4 regions of the Streptomyces sp. NBC_00322 genome follow, and region 3 is predicted to be linked to each of the others. Evidence: riboswitches for the same ligand, from Rfam matches in the RefSeq annotation. Region 3 holds a riboswitch; each other region holds the start of a gene.

Region 1 (4,208 bases), 950 kb from region 3:
TCCAGGCCGGGTTCGAGGAGCGTCACATCGCCCCGGAACTTATTGACGAGATAGCCCGCGATCAGCGACTGGTCCTCGGGGGCGAGCAGTGCGGTCGTACCGAAGAAGGAGGCGAAGACGCCGCCGCGGTCGATGTCTCCGACCACGAGCACCGGCAGGCGCGCGGCCCGTGCGATGCCCATGTTCACGATGTCCGTACGCCGCAGATTGATCTCGGCCGGACTGCCCGCCCCCTCGCAGATCACGGCTTCATACGTGCCCCGCAGCTCCTCCAGGCACTCCACGACGGTCCCGAACAGGGACTCCTGCCGCCCGCCGTGGTAGCCGCGGGCGCTGAGTTCACCCACCGGCCTGCCCATCAGCACGACCTGACTGGAGCGGTCGCTGCCGGGCTTGAGCAGCACCGGGTTCATCAGCGCGCTCGGCTCCACGCGGGCCGCCTGCGCCTGCATGGCCTGCGCCCGTCCGATCTCCGCGCCCTCGCGCGTCACGAACGAGTTGAGCGACATGTTCTGCCCCTTGAAGGGCGCGACCTTCACCCCCTGCCGCACCAGCCAGCGGCAGATCCCTGCCGTCACGACGCTCTTGCCCGCGTCGGACGTGGTCCCCGCGACCATCAGTCCGCCGCCCCTGTGCCCGCTCATCCCCGCCCCTTTCCCGCGCGCCGCGCACGCAGCGCATGCCCCGCGAGGCGCCCCGCCGCGCAGGTCGCGAGTGTCAGCCAGCCGACGCGGCGCGAGAGCCGCACGGCACGTTCGATGTCGCCGAACTGGACAGCGCGGCCATCACCGTTGAGTACGGGACGGTGCTCGACGCGTCCGGCGTAGGAGAGCGTTCCGCCGAGCCGTACACCGAGTGCACCGGCGAAAGCCGCCTCGACCGGGCCCGCGTTGGGGCTCGGATGCTTCTTCGCGTCGTCTCGCCAGGCCCGGGCGGCTCCGTGCGCGTCCCCGCCCGCGAGCACCGCCAGCGCCGCGGTGAGCCGGGCGCCCGGCCAGCCCACGACGTCGTCGAGCCGGGCCGAGGCCCAGCCGAACCGCCGGTAGCGGAGCGACTTGTGGCCGACCATCGCGTCCAGGGTGTTGACCGCCCGGAAGCCGACCAGCCCCGGCACGCCCGCGAGCGCCCCCCAGACCAGCGCGCCCACCACGGCGTCGGAGGTGTTCTCCGCGACGGATTCGACGACCGCTCGCGCGATCTGCTGCTCGTCCAGGGCCTGCGGATCGCGCCCGCACAGATGCGGCAGCCGTTCCCTGGCCACCTCCACGTCCCCGGCGGCCAGCGCGCCACCGATGGCGCGTGCCTCCCGGCCCAGCGACGTGCCGCCGACGACGGCCCAGGTGACGGCGGCGGTCAGTGCGACGGAGGTGGCCGAGCGGCCCCGTACTCCACGGCTCAGCAGTGCGGCGGCAGCAGCGGCGCCTCCGGCGCACACCACGGTGTGCAGCGCGCCCCACCCCCGGTGGTCACGCCACAGCACACGCTCGACACCACCCGCGGCCCGCCCGAACGCGGCGACCGGATGCCCTCGGCGGGGATCGCCCAGAAGCAGGTCACCGGCCAGGCCGGCGGTGGCGCCGTACACGAATCGGCGGTCGGCACGCATGGGTTCAGGCCGTCGTTCCGCCTCGTTGGAACCTCGTACTCACAGCAGGAACCGAACCGCAGCCGCGCATGGCGATATGTCCTCACTCAGGGTGTCCGCGCCCTGGTTCGACGTGACCGGCGGTGAGAGTTCCTGGCTTCCGGAGGAGTGCTCCCCCGTGACAGTGGCGGGACCGCGCCGGATTCGCACCGGCTTCCTCTTCTGCCGCCGTAGATGGCTCCGGCAGTCCACCACGCTGCGAGAACGGGCGTCAACTGGCCTTTGACCTGCATGGGAAGAGTGTGTTGGGGCACACACGCGAGCCGGGTCACCCGATGGGGTGACCCGGCCCGGACCCGATGTATCGGAAACGGCTGTCAGGTGACGATCAGATAGATCCCGTACGCCACAGCCGCCGCGCAGAGCGCGAAGCACGCGTACGCCCCGGTGCGCGCCAGAACCGCGGAGCCGCCGCTCGTGGCCGCGGACTCCTGCTTGGTCAGGCCCACCACGCCCAGGGTGAACAGACCCACCAGGGCGACGGTGGCGACGAGGCTCACGCCGAAGACGGAGCCGAGTGCTGCCCAGTCGATTTTCATGCTGATCTGTCCTTACACCGTGGCCGAACGCGTCGGCTCGGAGCCGGAGGCGGGGGCCGGAGCCGGGATGGTCGTCTTGAAGTCCTGCGCGGGCGTGCCAACCGGCGGCGGCGTGACGGCCGCGATGGCGGCGGTCACGACGCCCGCGGGCTCGGCGTCCGTGTCATTGACGTTGGTGTGGTCGACCACCTGGCGGCGGGAGACGAACCAGATCGCGGCGCAGGCGCCGATCAGGAAGGCCGCGACGACCGCGACACCCCAGTCGCCCTGCTTGGTCACGAACTCCGAGCCCGCGGCGACCAGAGCGGCGGCGGGCAGCGTCAGGCCCCAGGCGACGAACATCCGGGTGGCGGTGGACCAGCGGACCACGCCCCCCTTGCGGCCCAGGCCCGCGCCCATCACGGCGCCGGAGCAGGAGTGCGTCGTCGACAGCGAGAAGCCGAGGTTGGAGGAGGCGAGGATGACGCTGGCCGCACTGGTCTGGGCGGCGAAGCCCTGCTGCGGCCGAAGGTCCGTCAGGCCCTTGCCCATGGTGCGGATGATGCGCCAGCCGCCGAGGTAGGTGCCCATCGCGATCGCGAGACCGGCGGAGAGGATGACCCACATCGGGGGGTTGGAACCGGGCGAGAGCACGCCGCCGGCGATGAGCGCCAGCGTGATGATGCCCATCGTCTTCTGCGCGTCGTTGGTGCCGTGGGCCAGTGAGACGAGGCCCGCCGAGGTGATCTGGCCGGCGCGGTAGCCCTTCGCCGTGGCCTTCTCGTCGGCGTTCTTGCCGATCTTGAACGTCAGGCGGGAGGCCAGGAACGCGGCGATGCCGGCCACCAGGGGGGCGGCGATCGCGGGGATCAGGACCTTGGTGACGACGGTGCCGCCGTTGACGCCGCCGATGCCGACCGAGGCGACGGTGGCGCCGATCAGTCCGCCCATCAGGGCGTGCGAGGAGCTGGACGGCAGACCGATCAGCCAGGTCATCAGGTTCCAGAGGATGGCGCCGACGAGCGCCGCGAAGATGACTTCCGGAGTGATGCCGGACTCGGTGACGATGCCGCTGGATATCGTTTTGGCGACCTCGACGGACAGGAACGCGCCGACGAGATTGAGCGCGGCGGACATGGCCACCGCCGTCTTGGGCTTCAGGGCGCCGGTCGAGATGGTCGTCGCCATCGCGTTGGCGGTGTCGTGGAAACCGTTTGTGAAATCGAACACGAGAGCTGTCACGATCACGATCGCTAGCAGCAGCGTGATGTGTTCCATTTACCCAGGCAATCTCTTGACGTCAGTGGCGCGGTGAACGTAGTTAACCTGGATGAACGTAAGGTGAACTGGGGTGGGCTTCAAGGTGTTCTGAAGTGGGGATTTGGCGCTCCGCTTGTCGGGGGTGGCGGCAGTACCGCTGACATACGGCTTTCGTGGGGATTCGCGTGATCTCTGTCACCCGCCCGTCCCGTGGCACCGGCCCACGCCTGACAGGATCGCCGCATGACCGATCAGGAGCGGCAGGACGCGATCGAGCGGGCGTGGCGGGACCTCGTGGCCACGGCCCGCAGGACGGCGACGGAAGGCCTGGTGGTGGGCACGTCGGGCAATGTCTCGGTACGGGTCGGCCCTCTCGTCCTGGTCACCCCGAGTGGAGTCCCGTACGACCGGCTCACCCCGGAGGACGCCGTTGCCGTCGACCTCGACGGCAACCAGGTCCGCGGTGACCTCGCCCCCACCAGCGAGCTGCCCCTTCACCTGGAGCTCTACCGCAACACCTCCGCCGGCGCCGTGGTCCACACGCATGCCGTGCACGCCACCGCCGTCTCCACCCTCGTCCCCGAACTCCCGCCCATCCACTACATGTCCGGGGCCATGGGAGGGCCCGTCAGGGTCGCGGCGTACGCCCTGTACGGAACCGAGGAACTGGCCCAGAACATGCTCCGCGCCCTGCGCGACCGCACCGCCTGCCTCCTGCAGAACCACGGAACCGTCGCCTACGCGGACTCCCTCGACCAGGCCTACGACCGCACCGCCCAGCTGGA
Region 2 (4,208 bases), 4.7 Mb from region 3:
GGTGGTTCCGAGCTTCGCCGCGAGGCCGGGGACCGACGGGTCGGAAAGGGTGCACACCACGTCGTTTCCGGCGGGCAGCCGCTTACGGGTCACCCCGCTGGCGACCATGGCGACATCGCACAGAATCGGCGCCCCGCCGCGCAGGGCCTCGCGGGCGCGGGCCACCACGTCCGCAGTGAACGAGAGATCGCGTACCAGGTCGACCATGCCGCAGGCGTGGATCATCCGGACCGCGACCTGGCTGACATCGGCGGGCAGCCCCGCGAGATCCGCTTCCGCGCGGATGGTGGCAAAGGACTGGCGGTAGATCGCCGCGCCGTCCTTCTCGTAGTCGAACACTGTGCTCTCGCTCATTTCGTCAACGCGTCACGGCGCTCGTGCGCGCAGCCGCCACGATGGCGGCGAGTTCGGAAGGGGGCATGCCGGTGCACGGCTTGTCCCCGTGTACGCGGACGTCGTAGCCGTCGGCGGTCGCGACGACGTCCACCCAGTCGCCGTGCGGATGGCCGCAACGGCGTTCGCAGCCGGACCAGTACACGGGCAGGCTCGAAGGCCCCGGGCCGAGCGCCTTCGCCGCGTCCGTCCGCACGTCGGCCAGGGACTTGGCGCAGCCGGGCCGGCCGACGCATGCGCCGACGCCGAGCCATGGGGAGGCGGGGGAGGTGATGAGCCCGGCCGTTTCGAGGGCGGCGGCGTCCTTGACCCCGGCGAGAATCACACCGCGCCAAGGGGTGAGCCGTAGTTCGCCGTTGCCGTCGTGCTCGGCCACGGCGGCCAGTTCGTGCCACTGGGCAGCGGTGAGCACGCCGAGCGGCGCGACGACGGACAGTGCGGTGGTGCGCCCGTCGGGACCCGCGACGGCGCCCGGCCGGGGCGGGTCGCCGACCGTCGTGGGAGGCACCGTCACGAGCGTGCCGTTGATCCCGTCCGCCGCCAGACGCGAGGCCACCTCGGTCATCAACTCGGCGGCATCGCCGGGCAGTTCACTCACCCGCCAGCAGCGGGTGGCGCTGCCGCGCGCGGCATCCAGGAAAGCTTCGGCGGCCAGCAGGGCGGCACGCGGCGCGTCTTCACCGCGTACCGACACACCCGCGTCGTCCGAACCCAGCCGGAGCACCGCATCCGTTCCGCCTGCCGCCGCCTGCACGGTCACGTCCGCACCCAGCGCCGCCACATCCCCGCGGCCGTCGTCGAGCGCGAACAGAAAACGCCCCGACAGCCCGGTCGCCGCCTCGCTCGCGCACAGGAGCCGGTCCAACTCCCTTACCCAGGGCTGCACATCGGCTTCGCCTCGCCCGTCGAGCCCGGAGAGCGGGGACGCGACGACATTGCGCACCCGCTCGTGCCGGGGCGAGGGCAGCAGACCCGCCGAGCCGAGCACATCGGCCAGCTCCCCACCGCAGTCTTCGGCGAGGCCGCGCAGCTGCACATTGCCGCGCGAGGTGAGGTGCAGCGAACCGTCGCCGAGCCGCTGTGCCGCATCCCACAGCGCCAGCGCCTGGCCGGTGGTCAGTGCGCCCGCCGGAATCCGTACCCGGGCCAGCGCGCCGTCGTCCGCCGCGTGGAGGCGCAGCGTGCCGGGGCAGGCGTCGCCACGGTCACGGCTCGGGGGTATCGCCCCGGCGTCGCGGGGGCCTGGGGCGGTCGGCATGGCGGCGAGCATACCCACCGCCCCTTCCACCTCACTCCCGCCCACCTGCGCCGATCATCACACCCGCCGCACGCCCGTCTGCCGCCTCCCGAGCCCTACTATGCTCAGGCGACGGGCCGGCCGGCCCGTCATCGCCTGCGACGGCGACATGGAGGAAGCCCGGTGCGAATCCGGCGCGGTCCCGCCACTGTGAGCCCGGTCCACACCGGGTGAGCCAGGAACTCCTGCCGTCCACACCGCCCGGGGCGCGGACACCCCGAGGAAGGCCTGCGCTCGCATGCTTCTGCTGCTGTCGACCTCCGACACCGACCTGCTCAGTGCCCGCGCGGCCGGAGGCCCGGTCGCGTACCGGTTCGCCAACCCCGCGCGGCTCGACCTCAGCGAGCTGCCCGCCCTGCTGGACGGCGTGGACCTGGTCGTCGTACGGCTCCTCGGCGGCGTACGCGCATGGCAGGACGGGCTCGACCTGCTGCACGAGGCCGGGCTTCCGGTCGTCGTCCTCACCGGTGAACAGGCCCCCGACGCCCAGCTGATGGAGGCGTCCACGGTCCCCGTCGGCATCGCGGCCGAGGCCCACGCCTACCTGGCCCACGGCGGCCCCGCCAACCTGGAGCAGCTGGCCCGCTTCCTCTCCGACACGGTGCTCCTCACCGGCCACGGCTTCGAATCACCGGCCCCCGCACCGACATGGGGCCCGCTGGAGCGCACCGTGCGGGAGACCGACGGCCCGACCGTGGCCGTGCTCTACTACCGCGCCCACCACATGAGCGGCAACACCGCCTTCGTCGACGCCCTGTGCACGGCGATCGAGGACGCGGGCGGCCGTCCCCTCCCGCTGTACGTCGCCTCCCTGCGCGCCCCGGAACCCGAACTGATCGACGCGCTCGGCGCCGCCGACGCCATCGTCACCACCGTTCTCGCGGCGGGCGGCACCCGGCCCGCCGAGGCATCGGCGGGCGGCGACGACGAGTCGTGGGACGCGGGCGCCCTGAGCGGCCTGGACGTGCCGATCCTCCAGGCGCTGTGCCTGACCGGTTCGCGCAGCACGTGGGAGGAGAGCGACGAGGGCGTCTCGCCGCTGGACGCGGCCAGCCAGATCGCGGTCCCGGAGTTCGACGGCCGCCTGATCACCGTGCCGTTCTCCTTCAAGGAGATCGACGCGGACGGCCTTCCGGCGTACGAGGCGGACCCCGAGCGGGCGGCACGGGTCGCGGGAATCGCCGTACGCCATGCGCGCCTGAGGCACATCCCCGCCGCCGACAAGCGCCTCGCGCTCGTGCTCTCCGCGTACCCGACGAAGCACTCGCGGATCGGCAACGCGGTGGGCCTGGACACCCCCGCGTCCGCGGTGGCCCTCCTGCGCCGACTGCGGGCGGAGGGCTACGACTTCGGTACGGAGCCCGTACCCGGCCTCGCCTCCGGCGACGGCGACGAGTTGATCTACGCCCTGATCGAGGCGGGCGGCCACGACCAGGACTGGCTGACCGAGGAGCAGTTGGCGCGCAATCCGGTCCGTATCCCGGCGGCGGACTACAAGCGCTGGTACGCGACGCTGCCGCAGCAACTGCGCTCGGCCGTCGAGGAGCACTGGGGCCCGCCGCCCGGCGAGATGTTCCTCGACCGCAGCCGCAATCCGCAGGGCGACATAGTCCTCGCGGCCCTGCGCCACGAGAACCTCCTCATCCTCATCCAGCCGCCGCGGGGCTTCGGCGAGAACCCGATCGCGATCTACCACGACCCCGATCTGCCGCCCTCGCACCACTACCTGGCCGCGTACCGCTGGATCGCCGCGTCCGCGGACGACGGTGGCTTCGGCGCCGACGCGATGATCCACCTCGGCAAGCACGGCAACCTGGAGTGGCTGCCCGGCAAGAACGCCGGTCTGTCCGCGGCCTGCGGCCCCGACGCCGCGCTCGGCGACCTCCCGCTGATCTACCCCTTCCTGGTCAACGACCCGGGCGAGGGCACGCAGGCCAAGCGCCGCGTCCACGCCACGCTCGTCGACCACCTGGTCCCGCCGATGGCACGCGCCGACTCCTACGGCGACATCGCGCGCCTGGAACAGCTCCTCGACGAATACGCCGCGATCTCCTCCATGGACCCGGCCAAACTCCCCGCGATCCGCGCGCAGATCTGGACCCTCATCCAGGCGGCCAGGCTCGACCACGACCTGGGCCTCGAAGACCGCCCGGACGACGACGGCTTCGACGACTTCCTGCTCCATGTCGACGGCTGGCTGTGCGAGGTCAAGGACGCCCAGATCCGCGACGGCCTCCATGTCCTCGGCTCCCCGCCCGCAGGCGCCGACCGCGTCAACCTGGTTCTCGCGATCCTCCGGGCGCGCCAGATCTGGGGCGGGACGTCGTCGCTGCCGGGCCTGCGGGAGGCGCTGGGCCTGGACGAGTCGGCGGCCACCCGAACGACCGCGGACGCGGCCGAGGAGAAGGCGCGCGAGCTGGTGCAGGCGATGGAGGACGCCGGGTGGAACCCCGATGCGGTCCCCGCCGGGCACGGCCCCGAGGTCGCGGCCATCCTGGACTTCGCCTCCCGCGAGGTC
Region 3 (4,208 bases):
ACCGAACGGCTCAGGACGACATCGTGAGCCCGGCGCGGACCTCGCGGGCCGCGGCGACCAGGTGCTCCAGTGAGGTACGCACCTCGGGCCAGCCGCGCGTCTTCAGACCGCAGTCGGGGTTGACCCACAGCCGCTCGGCAGGAATCGCCTCAAGTCCCTTCCGCAGCAGCGCGGTTGCCTCCTCAGCACTCGGCACCCGTGGTGAGTGGATGTCGTAGACACCCGGTCCCACCTCGCGCGGATAGCCTGCCGTGGCGAGTTCGCCGGCCACCTGCATGTGGGAGCGGGCGGCCTCCAGGCTGATGACATCGGCGTCGAGATCGTCAATCGCCCGGAGGATGTCGCCGAACTCGGCGTAGCACATGTGCGTATGGATCTGGGTGTCCGGACGTACGCCGCCGGTGGTCAGCCGGAAGGCCTCCGTCGCCCAGGCCAGATAGGCCTCGTGGCCGTCGCCGCGCAGCGGCAGCGTCTCGCGCAGCGCGGGCTCGTCCACCTGGATCACCGAACTGCCCGCCGCCTCAAGGTCGTTCACCTCGTCACGCAGGGCGAGGGCGACCTGACGCGCGGTCTGGGCGAGCGGCTGGTCGTCTCGTACGAAGGACCAGGCGAGCATGGTGACAGGTCCGGTGAGCATGCCCTTGACGGGACGGTCGGTGAGCGACTGGGCGTAGCGGGTCCAGCGGACCGTCATCGCATCGGGGCGGGAGACGTCGCCTGCCAGGATCGGCGGCCGGACATAGCGGGTGCCGTACGACTGGACCCAGCCGCGCTGCGTCGCGAGATAGCCGCTGAGCTGTTCGGCGAAGTACTGGACCATGTCGTTGCGTTCGGGCTCGCCGTGTACGAGTACGTCGATGCCGGTCTTCTCCTGGAAGGAGACGACCTCGCGGATCTCGGCCTCGATGCGCTCCTCGTACCCCTGGGTGTCGATGCGCCCGGCCCGCAGGTCGGCCCGTGCGGTGCGCAGTTCGACGGTCTGCGGGAACGAGCCGATAGTGGTCGTGGGCAGCAGGGGAAGGCGCAGACGTACGCGCTGGGCTGCCGCGCGCTGCGCGTACGGGAGGCTGCGCCGGGTGTCCGCCGCGGTGACGGCCGCGCTGCGGGCGCGAACGGCGGGGTCGCGGGTGAGCGCGGACGTGGCGCGGGAGAGCAGGTCGGCCCGGTTGGCGGCGAGCCTGGCGGCGATGGCGTCGGTGCCCTCTGTCAGCCCGCGGGCCAGCGTGACGACCTCGGCCGTTTTCTGGCGGGCGAAGGCCAGCCAGCGGGCGACCTGTGTGTCGACATCGCGTTCCGCGGCGGCGTCGAGCGGCACATGCAACAGGGAGCAGGACGGCGCGACATCCACTCGGCCGGCCAGCCCGAGCAGGGTGGCGAGGGTGGCGGCCGACTTCCCGAGGTCGTTGATCCATACGTTGCGACCGTCGACGACACCGGCGACGAGCCGCTTGCCGGGCAGTCCGCCGACGGCCGCGAGGTCGCGGAGGTTGGCGTGGGCCGCGCCGGTGAAGTCGAGGGCCAGTCCGTCGACGGGTGCCTTGGCCAGGACGGGAAGTGCGTCGCCGAGCCGGTCGAAGTAGGAGGCGATCAGCAGCTTCGGCCGGTCACTGAGCCCTCCGAGCTCGCGGTAGGCACGGCCCGCGGCGCCGAGCACGGCGGGCGGCTGGTCCTGGACCAGGGCCGGTTCGTCGAGCTGGACCCACTGGGCGCCCGCGGCCCGCAGCTCGCGGAGCACCTCGGCGTACACCGGCAGGAGCCGGTCCAGCAGGGTGAGCGGCTGGAAATCGGAAGCAACTCCGGGCGCGGGCTTGGCGAGCAGCAGATAGGTGATCGGCCCGACGAGCACCGGGCGGGCGGTGAGACCGAGCGCGAGCGCTTCCTTCAGCTCGGCGACCTGCTTGGCACAGTTGGCTGCGAAGGAGGTCTGGGGGCCGAGTTCGGGGACAAGGTAGTGGTAGTTGGTGTCGAACCACTTGGTCATTTCCAGGGGCGCGACGTCCTGGGTTCCGCGCGCCATGGCGAAGTAGCCGTCGAGCGCGTCGGCGTCGACGGCCGCCCGGTGACGCGGGGGAATGGCGCCGACCATGACGCTGGTGTCCAGGACATGGTCGTAGTACGAGAAGTCTCCGGTGGGGACTTCGTGGATACCGGCGCCTGCGAGCTGCTGCCAGGTGGCCCGGCGCAGCCGGGCGGCCGTCTCCTTCAGGGCGCCGGCGTCGACGCGGCCTTTCCAGTAGCCCTCGACGGCCTTCTTCAGTTCCCGGTTCGGGCCCTGGCGGGGGTAGCCGTGGACGGTGGCCCTGGATCCTGCGGCCGTGGATGTGCTGGTCACGGAACTCTCCTTCGCGAGTACTCGTCCATGACCTCGGACAGCTCGTGGGACGCGAAGGAGGGCAGAAACAGCCGTCTGCCCATGCCGCCGACCCGCCCACGAGGTCACCGAGATCTCCGCGCGCGTTCGCGCACGGGCAGTGGCAGGTCTTCGGACTCATGGGCACGCCCTCGCGTACGGGTTCGCGTACGCAGGCACCTACTGGCCGTCGCTTCCCGGATCCGCTGCCGGATCCAGTGCGTATGACGGCGGTCGTTCCCACTCACCGCTGCGGGGCAGTTCCGGATTCCCACCGGATTCCCTCTTGCGACGCGTCTGCCTGGAGGGCAGGGCGAACCAGCTGCACGATCACCCTAGGCGCGCCATTGACATGTGACCAAACGGTCACCTATTTTGGATGGCATGGACGAAGTGTTCAAGGCACTGGCCGACCCGACGCGGCGCAGCCTCCTCGACGAGCTCTTCCGTCAGGACGGGCAGACGCTCAGCGCGCTCGAGGCACGCTTCGGCATCAGCCGCTTCGGCGTGATGAAGCACCTCAAGCAGCTCGAGGAAGCCGGCCTGATCGTGACCAGACGCCGCGGCCGGGAAAAGCTCCACTTCCTGAACCCCGTCCCTATCCGGCTCGTCCACGACCGGTGGGTGAGCAAGTACGCGGAACCCTGGGCGGCCGCACTCAGCGGCCTCAAGAGCCGACTGGAGAGCCCCGTGGAAAAGGTCTTCGAGATTTACATCCGCACCACCCCTGAGCGCCTCTGGGAGGCGATCACCGACCCCGAGATCCGGAGCAAGTACAACTTCGGCATGCGGGTCACCTCGGACTGGAAGCCCGGCGGGCGCTTCGAGATGGGCTCCCCCAAGGCCGACGGCCTGCTCGGCGAGGGCGAGATCCTCGAAATCGATCCACCGCGCAAGCTCGTCCAGAGCATGGTCGCGCTCTGGAGCGACGAGGTGAAAGCCGAAGGCACGTCGAGGGTCACCTGGGACATCGAGCCCGTCGGCGACTCCTGCCGGCTCACCGTCACGCACGACCAGCTGCGCGAGGGCGCGAACGAGCAGCTGTACGGCGGTTGGCCGATGATCCTCTCCGGCCTCAAGACCTGGCTGGAAACGGGCGAGCTGCTGACCACGCCGGGCTCACTGATGTACACCTGATCAGGCCCGGCGACCCGCTTTTCCGGTACGGCTGTGCGAGGTGGGACCCGTACCGGAAAAGCGTCGGGTCACCTCAGGAGCCGCCGGACTGCCCGATACGCAGGCCGGCTCCCACCACGCGCGCCTTGATGCCGTCGCGCTCCACGGTGATGTGCTGGAGCCGCAACTCCTTCAGCGAGCGGGGAAGTTCGAAGGAGAGCGACAGCCGCTCGGACAGCTCCGGGGGCTTGAGGGCGAGCAGCGCCTCGACCACACCGGGATCGATGCCCACCTTCCGCAGCAGTTGCGGATGCTCCAGTACGACATCGACGAGATTGACCTTCATCAGCCGCTCGATGAACTTCGGTGCGCTGGTGAGCCGGTGGAGCTCCTCCTCGCTCCGCAGCGCCCGGCGCACATACTCCCTGGGCACTCCGAGCCGGTCCACGATCGCGGGCACCGCAAGCAGCGCCTTCAGCCGGGCGCCTTCGCTGCTGATCCGCTCGGCGGCCTCGCGGTGCAGTCGCAGGCCGGAGTGTTTCGGGTCCGTGCCGGGCCGGTAGGTGGCCACCCGGGGAATGTCGAGCTGCATGCCGTCCAGGGTGGTGGTGAGGGAGCGTTCGTTGTCGCGCTGAATGTGCGCCTGTGCCTGTACGCGCAGATCCTGTCCGGCGACGGCGAGTTCGCCGTTCACCCGGACCGCGTCCGCGCCGCTGCCGGTGAACTTCAGCTGTGAGGCGCC
Region 4 (4,208 bases), 4.6 Mb from region 3:
GGGGTGCAGCACGCCACGGGCCGCGCGGGTCTCGGACCAGGCGGGCAGCGGGCCGTTGCGCTCGGCGAGCGAGCAGGACGCCTCGTACGCGGCGAGCATGATCCGCTCGGCGATCTTCGTGGAGAGCGCCTTCGCCTCGGGGGAGTCGAAGGGCAGGCGCAGCTTGAAGAAGACGTCCTGGAGGCCCATCGCGCCCAGGCCGACCGGACGCCACCTGGCGTTGGAACGGCCCGCCTGCTCGGTCGGGTAGAAGTTGATGTCGACGACCCGGTCGAGGAAGGTCACGGCGGTACGGACGGTCTCGTCCAGGCGCTCCCAGTCGATGCCGTCGCCCGCGACGAACGAACCCAGGTTGACCGAGCCGAGGTTGCAGACGGCCGTCTCGCCGTCGTCCGTGACTTCGAGGATCTCGGTGCACAGGTTGGAGCTGTGCACGACCCGGCCGGGCTCGGCGGTCTGGTTGGCGGTGCGGTTGGAGGCGTCCTTGAAGGTCATCCAGCCGTTGCCGGTCTGGGCGAGCGTACGCATCATCCGGCCGTACAGCTCGCGAGCCGGGATGGCCTTGCGGGCCAGGCCCTCGGCCTCCGCCTCGCGGTACGCGGCGTCGAACTCCTCGCCCCACAGGTCGACCAGCTCGGGCACATCGGCGGGCGAGAACAGCGACCAGTCGGCGTCGGCCTCGACGCGGCGCATGAACTCGTCAGGGATCCAGTGCGCGAGGTTGAGGTTGTGCGTACGCCGAGCGTCCTCACCGGTGTTGTCGCGCAGCTCCAGGAACTCTTCGATGTCCGCGTGCCAGGTCTCCAGATAGATCGCGGCCGCGCCCTTGCGCCGGCCGCCCTGGTTCACGGCGGCGACCGAGGCGTCGAGGGTCTTCAGGAACGGCACGATGCCGTTGGAGTGCCCGTTGGTGCCACGGATCAGCGAACCGCGGGCGCGGATACGGGAGTACGAGAGACCGATGCCGCCCGCGTGCTTGGACAGGCGAGCGACCTGGTGGTAGCGGTCGTAGATCGAGTCCAGCTCGTCCAGCGGGGAGTCCAGCAGATAGCAGGACGACATCTGCGGGTGGCGGGTCCCGGAGTTGAAGAGCGTGGGCGAGGAGGGGAGGTAGTCGAGCCTGCTCATCAGCCGGTAGAGCGCGGCGACCTCGTCCAGGGCGCGGGTGCTGTTGTCCTCCGCGAGGCCCGAGGCGACGCGCAGCATGAAGTACTGCGGGGTCTCGATCACCTGACGGGTGATCGGATGCCGCAGCAGATAGCGGCTGTAGAGGGTGCGCAGACCGAAGTAGCCGAAGCGGTCGTCCGCGTCCCGGTCGATCAGCGCGTCCAGCCGGGCGGCGTGCAGCGCCACGAACTCGGCAGTGCGGTCGGCGATCAGGCCCTCTCGGTGGCCGACCGCGACCGAGGCGGAGAAGGAGACCGCGCCCTGTCCGGCTGCCTCGTCGGCGATATGACGGGTCAGCAGGCGGGCAGCGAGCCGGGAGTAGGCAGGGTCCTCGGAGATCAGCCCCGCGGCCGCGTCGGTGGCCAGGCCCCGGAGCTCGGCCGCGTCCGAACCGGCGTGCCGGCCGCGCAGCGCGGCGGCGGCGACACGGCCGGGGTCGGTGTCGGGCAGATCGGCGGTGAGACCGGTCAGGGTCCGCAGAAGCGCGGTCCCGGGGCCGTCGGCCACCTGCTCGGAGATGCCTGAAGCCGGATCGGCTGGCGCGATGGTCACGTGGTGCTCTCCCTCGCTCGGCTCTGGGCCGGCGGGGGAGGCGTCACGGGCGCGCGTCACGGGGACGGCTCACCGCGTCCACCGGCCCAACCGCGAGGCCCGGACGTGTCGGCACCCGGTTCGGTCGAGCCGGATGCGCCGTCGGCAGGTCTTCGGACTAGTGGGGTGCGACAAAGCGCACCGCATCACACCGTTGCGGGACAGTTCCGGATTCGCACCGGATTCCCCTGCGGCGACAGCGAGCATGAGCATACATGTGGGGGCGGGGAGTTGCCGCACCCACCACATGTTGTGTCGGGGCGGCTACGGGGTGCGGGTGCGCCTGCGGCGGGCTCTGCCCCCGTCCCGTCCCTTCCCGAATCGGGGCTCCGCCCCGAACCCCGCATACGACCTTCGGCCGCATGTCCTCAAACGCCGGTCGGGCTGAACTTCAGCGCGGGGTGGGGGAACAAGCCCCGAACAAGCCAAAGGGCCGCCATGCCCCCCGCCAGGGGACGCGGCGGCCCTCGCGCCAAGTCCGACCGTCAGTGACCCGCGTCCGCCGTCGCCGACGGCAGTTCCGCCTTCACGCCCGGATCTCCCGCGTCCGCCGTGTAGTCCGACGGCGACGTCTCGTCGACGCCCTCCGGCGCCTTCACCGCCCGCAGTGCGAACGTCAGCACCACCGTCACCACCACGTTCAGCACGAACGCCGTCAGACCGATGTACCCGATCTCGCCGAAGCCGGGAATCTCCGCGGACGAGCCGCCGAAGTGCTTCTGCGTCGGGCTGGCCACTCCGTACGCCGCCGCCGTGCCGTAGATCATGCCCACCGCCCAGCCCGCCAGCAGCGCCCAGCGGTGGAACCAGCGGGTGAACAGGCCGCCCACCAGCGAGGGGAAGGTCTGGAGGATCCAGATGCCGCCCAGAAGCTGGAAGTTGATGGCCACCGTCTTGTCCATCGTCAGGACGAAGACCAGCGCGCCGACCTTCACCAGGAGGGACACCAGCTTGGAGACCTTGGTTTCCTGCGCGGGCGTCGCGTCCGGCTTGATGAAGTCCTTGTAGATGTTCCGCGTGAACAGATTCGCCGCGGCGATCGACATGATCGCCGCCGGCACCAGCGCCCCGATGCCGATCGCCGCGAAGGCGACACCGGCGAACCAGTCGGGGAACATGTTCTCGAACAGCTGCGGGATGGCCAGCTGACCGTTCTTCACCTTCACGCCCGCCGCGATCGCCATGAAGCCGAGCAGCGCCAGCAGGCCCAGCATCAGTGAATACAGCGGCAGAATCGTGGTGTTGCGCCGGATCACGTCACGGCTGCGCGAGGAGAGCGTCGCCGTGATCGAGTGCGGATACATGAACAGCGCCAGGGCGGATCCGAGTGCCAGCGTGGCGTATCCCCACTGGCCCGCCTCCGCCGGTGCCAGCGCGCCCCGTGGCTTGTCGGTCGCCGGGTTGATCTGCGCCAACGCGTCGCCCGCCTTGGCGAAGATGTCGTCGAAGCCGCCGAGCTTGATCGGGATGTAGATGATCGCCACCGCGATGACGATGTAGATCAGCGTGTCCTTGACGAAGGCGATCAGCGCGGGGGCCCGCAGCCCGGAGGAGTACGTGTACGCCGCGAGCACACCGAAGGCGATCAGCAGCGGCAGGTCCTTGACGAACCAGTTCGTCGTCTCGCCGCCGCCGACACCCATCACGTCGAGTACGGCCTGGATGCCGACCAGTTGGAGTGCGATGTACGGCATCGTCGCCAGGATGCCGGTGACGGCGACCGCGAGCGACAGGCCCTTCGAGCCCCAGCGTCCGCGGACGAAGTCCGATGTGGTGACGTATCCGTGCTTGTGCGAGACCGACCACAGCCGCGGCAGGAAGGTGAAGATCAGCGGGTAGACGAGGATCGTGTACGGGACGGCGAAGAAGCCCGCCGCGCCCGCCGCGTAGATCGCCGCGGGGACGGCGACGAAGGTGTACGCCGTGTAGAGGTCGCCGCCGAGCAGGAACCAGGTCACCCAGGTGCCGAACGACCGGCCGCCCAGGCCCCATTCGTCGAGGCTGTCGCTCTCGGCCTTGCGCCAGCGCGCGGCCAGGAAGCCCATGACCGTGACGGCCAGGAAGAAGAAGATGAAGACGCCGAGTGCGACGCCGTTCACGCCGTCGTTCACTTCGACGCACCCCCCTTGCGGGCGCGCTGGTCGCGCTGCCACAGCTTGTAGGCGACCACGGTGAGCGCGGTGGAGATGAGCACCCAGAGCATCTGGTACCAGTAGAAGAACGGGATGCCGATGAACGTCGGCTCGGTCTTCGCGTACGAGCCGACCCAGAGCATCGCGACGAACGGCGCGAAGAGGCAGAGGGCGACGATCGCGCGCACCGGCGTGATCACTGGTTGTTTCTCGTCCGTCACATCTGACATACGGCGGCTCCGTCCCCTCACGTATCACCAGTTGTAATGCGCAGGAAATCTAGGGGAGGGTTCTGACCAGCGTCACCCCCGTCCGCAT

What was found. A riboswitch is a leader RNA that binds a small molecule or an ion and turns the genes downstream of it on or off. The one in region 3 is predicted to bind cobalamin.
Region 1: linked by a shared signal. The riboswitch ahead of OG905_RS31385 (cobalamin biosynthesis protein) and the one ahead of metE (5-methyltetrahydropteroyltriglutamate--homocysteine S-methyltransferase) in region 3 are both predicted to bind cobalamin.
Region 2: linked by a shared signal. The riboswitch ahead of cobN (cobaltochelatase subunit CobN) and the one ahead of metE (5-methyltetrahydropteroyltriglutamate--homocysteine S-methyltransferase) in region 3 are both predicted to bind cobalamin.
Region 4: linked by a shared signal. The riboswitch ahead of OG905_RS14390 (ribonucleoside-diphosphate reductase subunit alpha) and the one ahead of metE (5-methyltetrahydropteroyltriglutamate--homocysteine S-methyltransferase) in region 3 are both predicted to bind cobalamin.

The regions. Positions count from the first base shown of each region.
Region 1 covers NZ_CP108019.1:6,882,617-6,886,824, forward strand. The annotation lists gene OG905_RS31380 (cobyric acid synthase) at 1-644, opposite strand, end outside; gene OG905_RS31385 (cobalamin biosynthesis protein) at 641-1,606, opposite strand; cobalamin riboswitch at 1,714-1,853, opposite strand; gene OG905_RS31390 (hypothetical protein) at 1,963-2,184, opposite strand; gene OG905_RS31395 (inorganic phosphate transporter) at 2,197-3,441, opposite strand; gene OG905_RS31400 (class II aldolase/adducin family protein) at 3,667-4,208, shown strand, end outside.
Region 2 covers NZ_CP108019.1:3,107,428-3,111,635, reverse strand. The annotation lists gene OG905_RS13855 (precorrin-8X methylmutase) at 1-339, opposite strand, end outside; gene cobG (precorrin-3B synthase) at 359-1,651, opposite strand; cobalamin riboswitch at 1,756-1,897, shown strand; gene cobN (cobaltochelatase subunit CobN) at 1,929-4,208, shown strand, end outside.
Region 3 covers NZ_CP108019.1:7,837,248-7,841,455, reverse strand. The annotation lists gene metE (5-methyltetrahydropteroyltriglutamate--homocysteine S-methyltransferase) at 11-2,332, opposite strand; cobalamin riboswitch at 2,457-2,689, opposite strand; gene OG905_RS35785 (ArsR/SmtB family transcription factor) at 2,735-3,487, shown strand; gene OG905_RS35780 (LmeA family phospholipid-binding protein) at 3,561-4,208, opposite strand, start outside.
Region 4 covers NZ_CP108019.1:3,228,473-3,232,680, reverse strand. The annotation lists gene OG905_RS14390 (ribonucleoside-diphosphate reductase subunit alpha) at 1-1,719, opposite strand, end outside; cobalamin riboswitch at 1,846-1,971, opposite strand; gene mctP (monocarboxylate uptake permease MctP) at 2,244-3,869, opposite strand; gene OG905_RS14380 (DUF3311 domain-containing protein) at 3,866-4,120, opposite strand.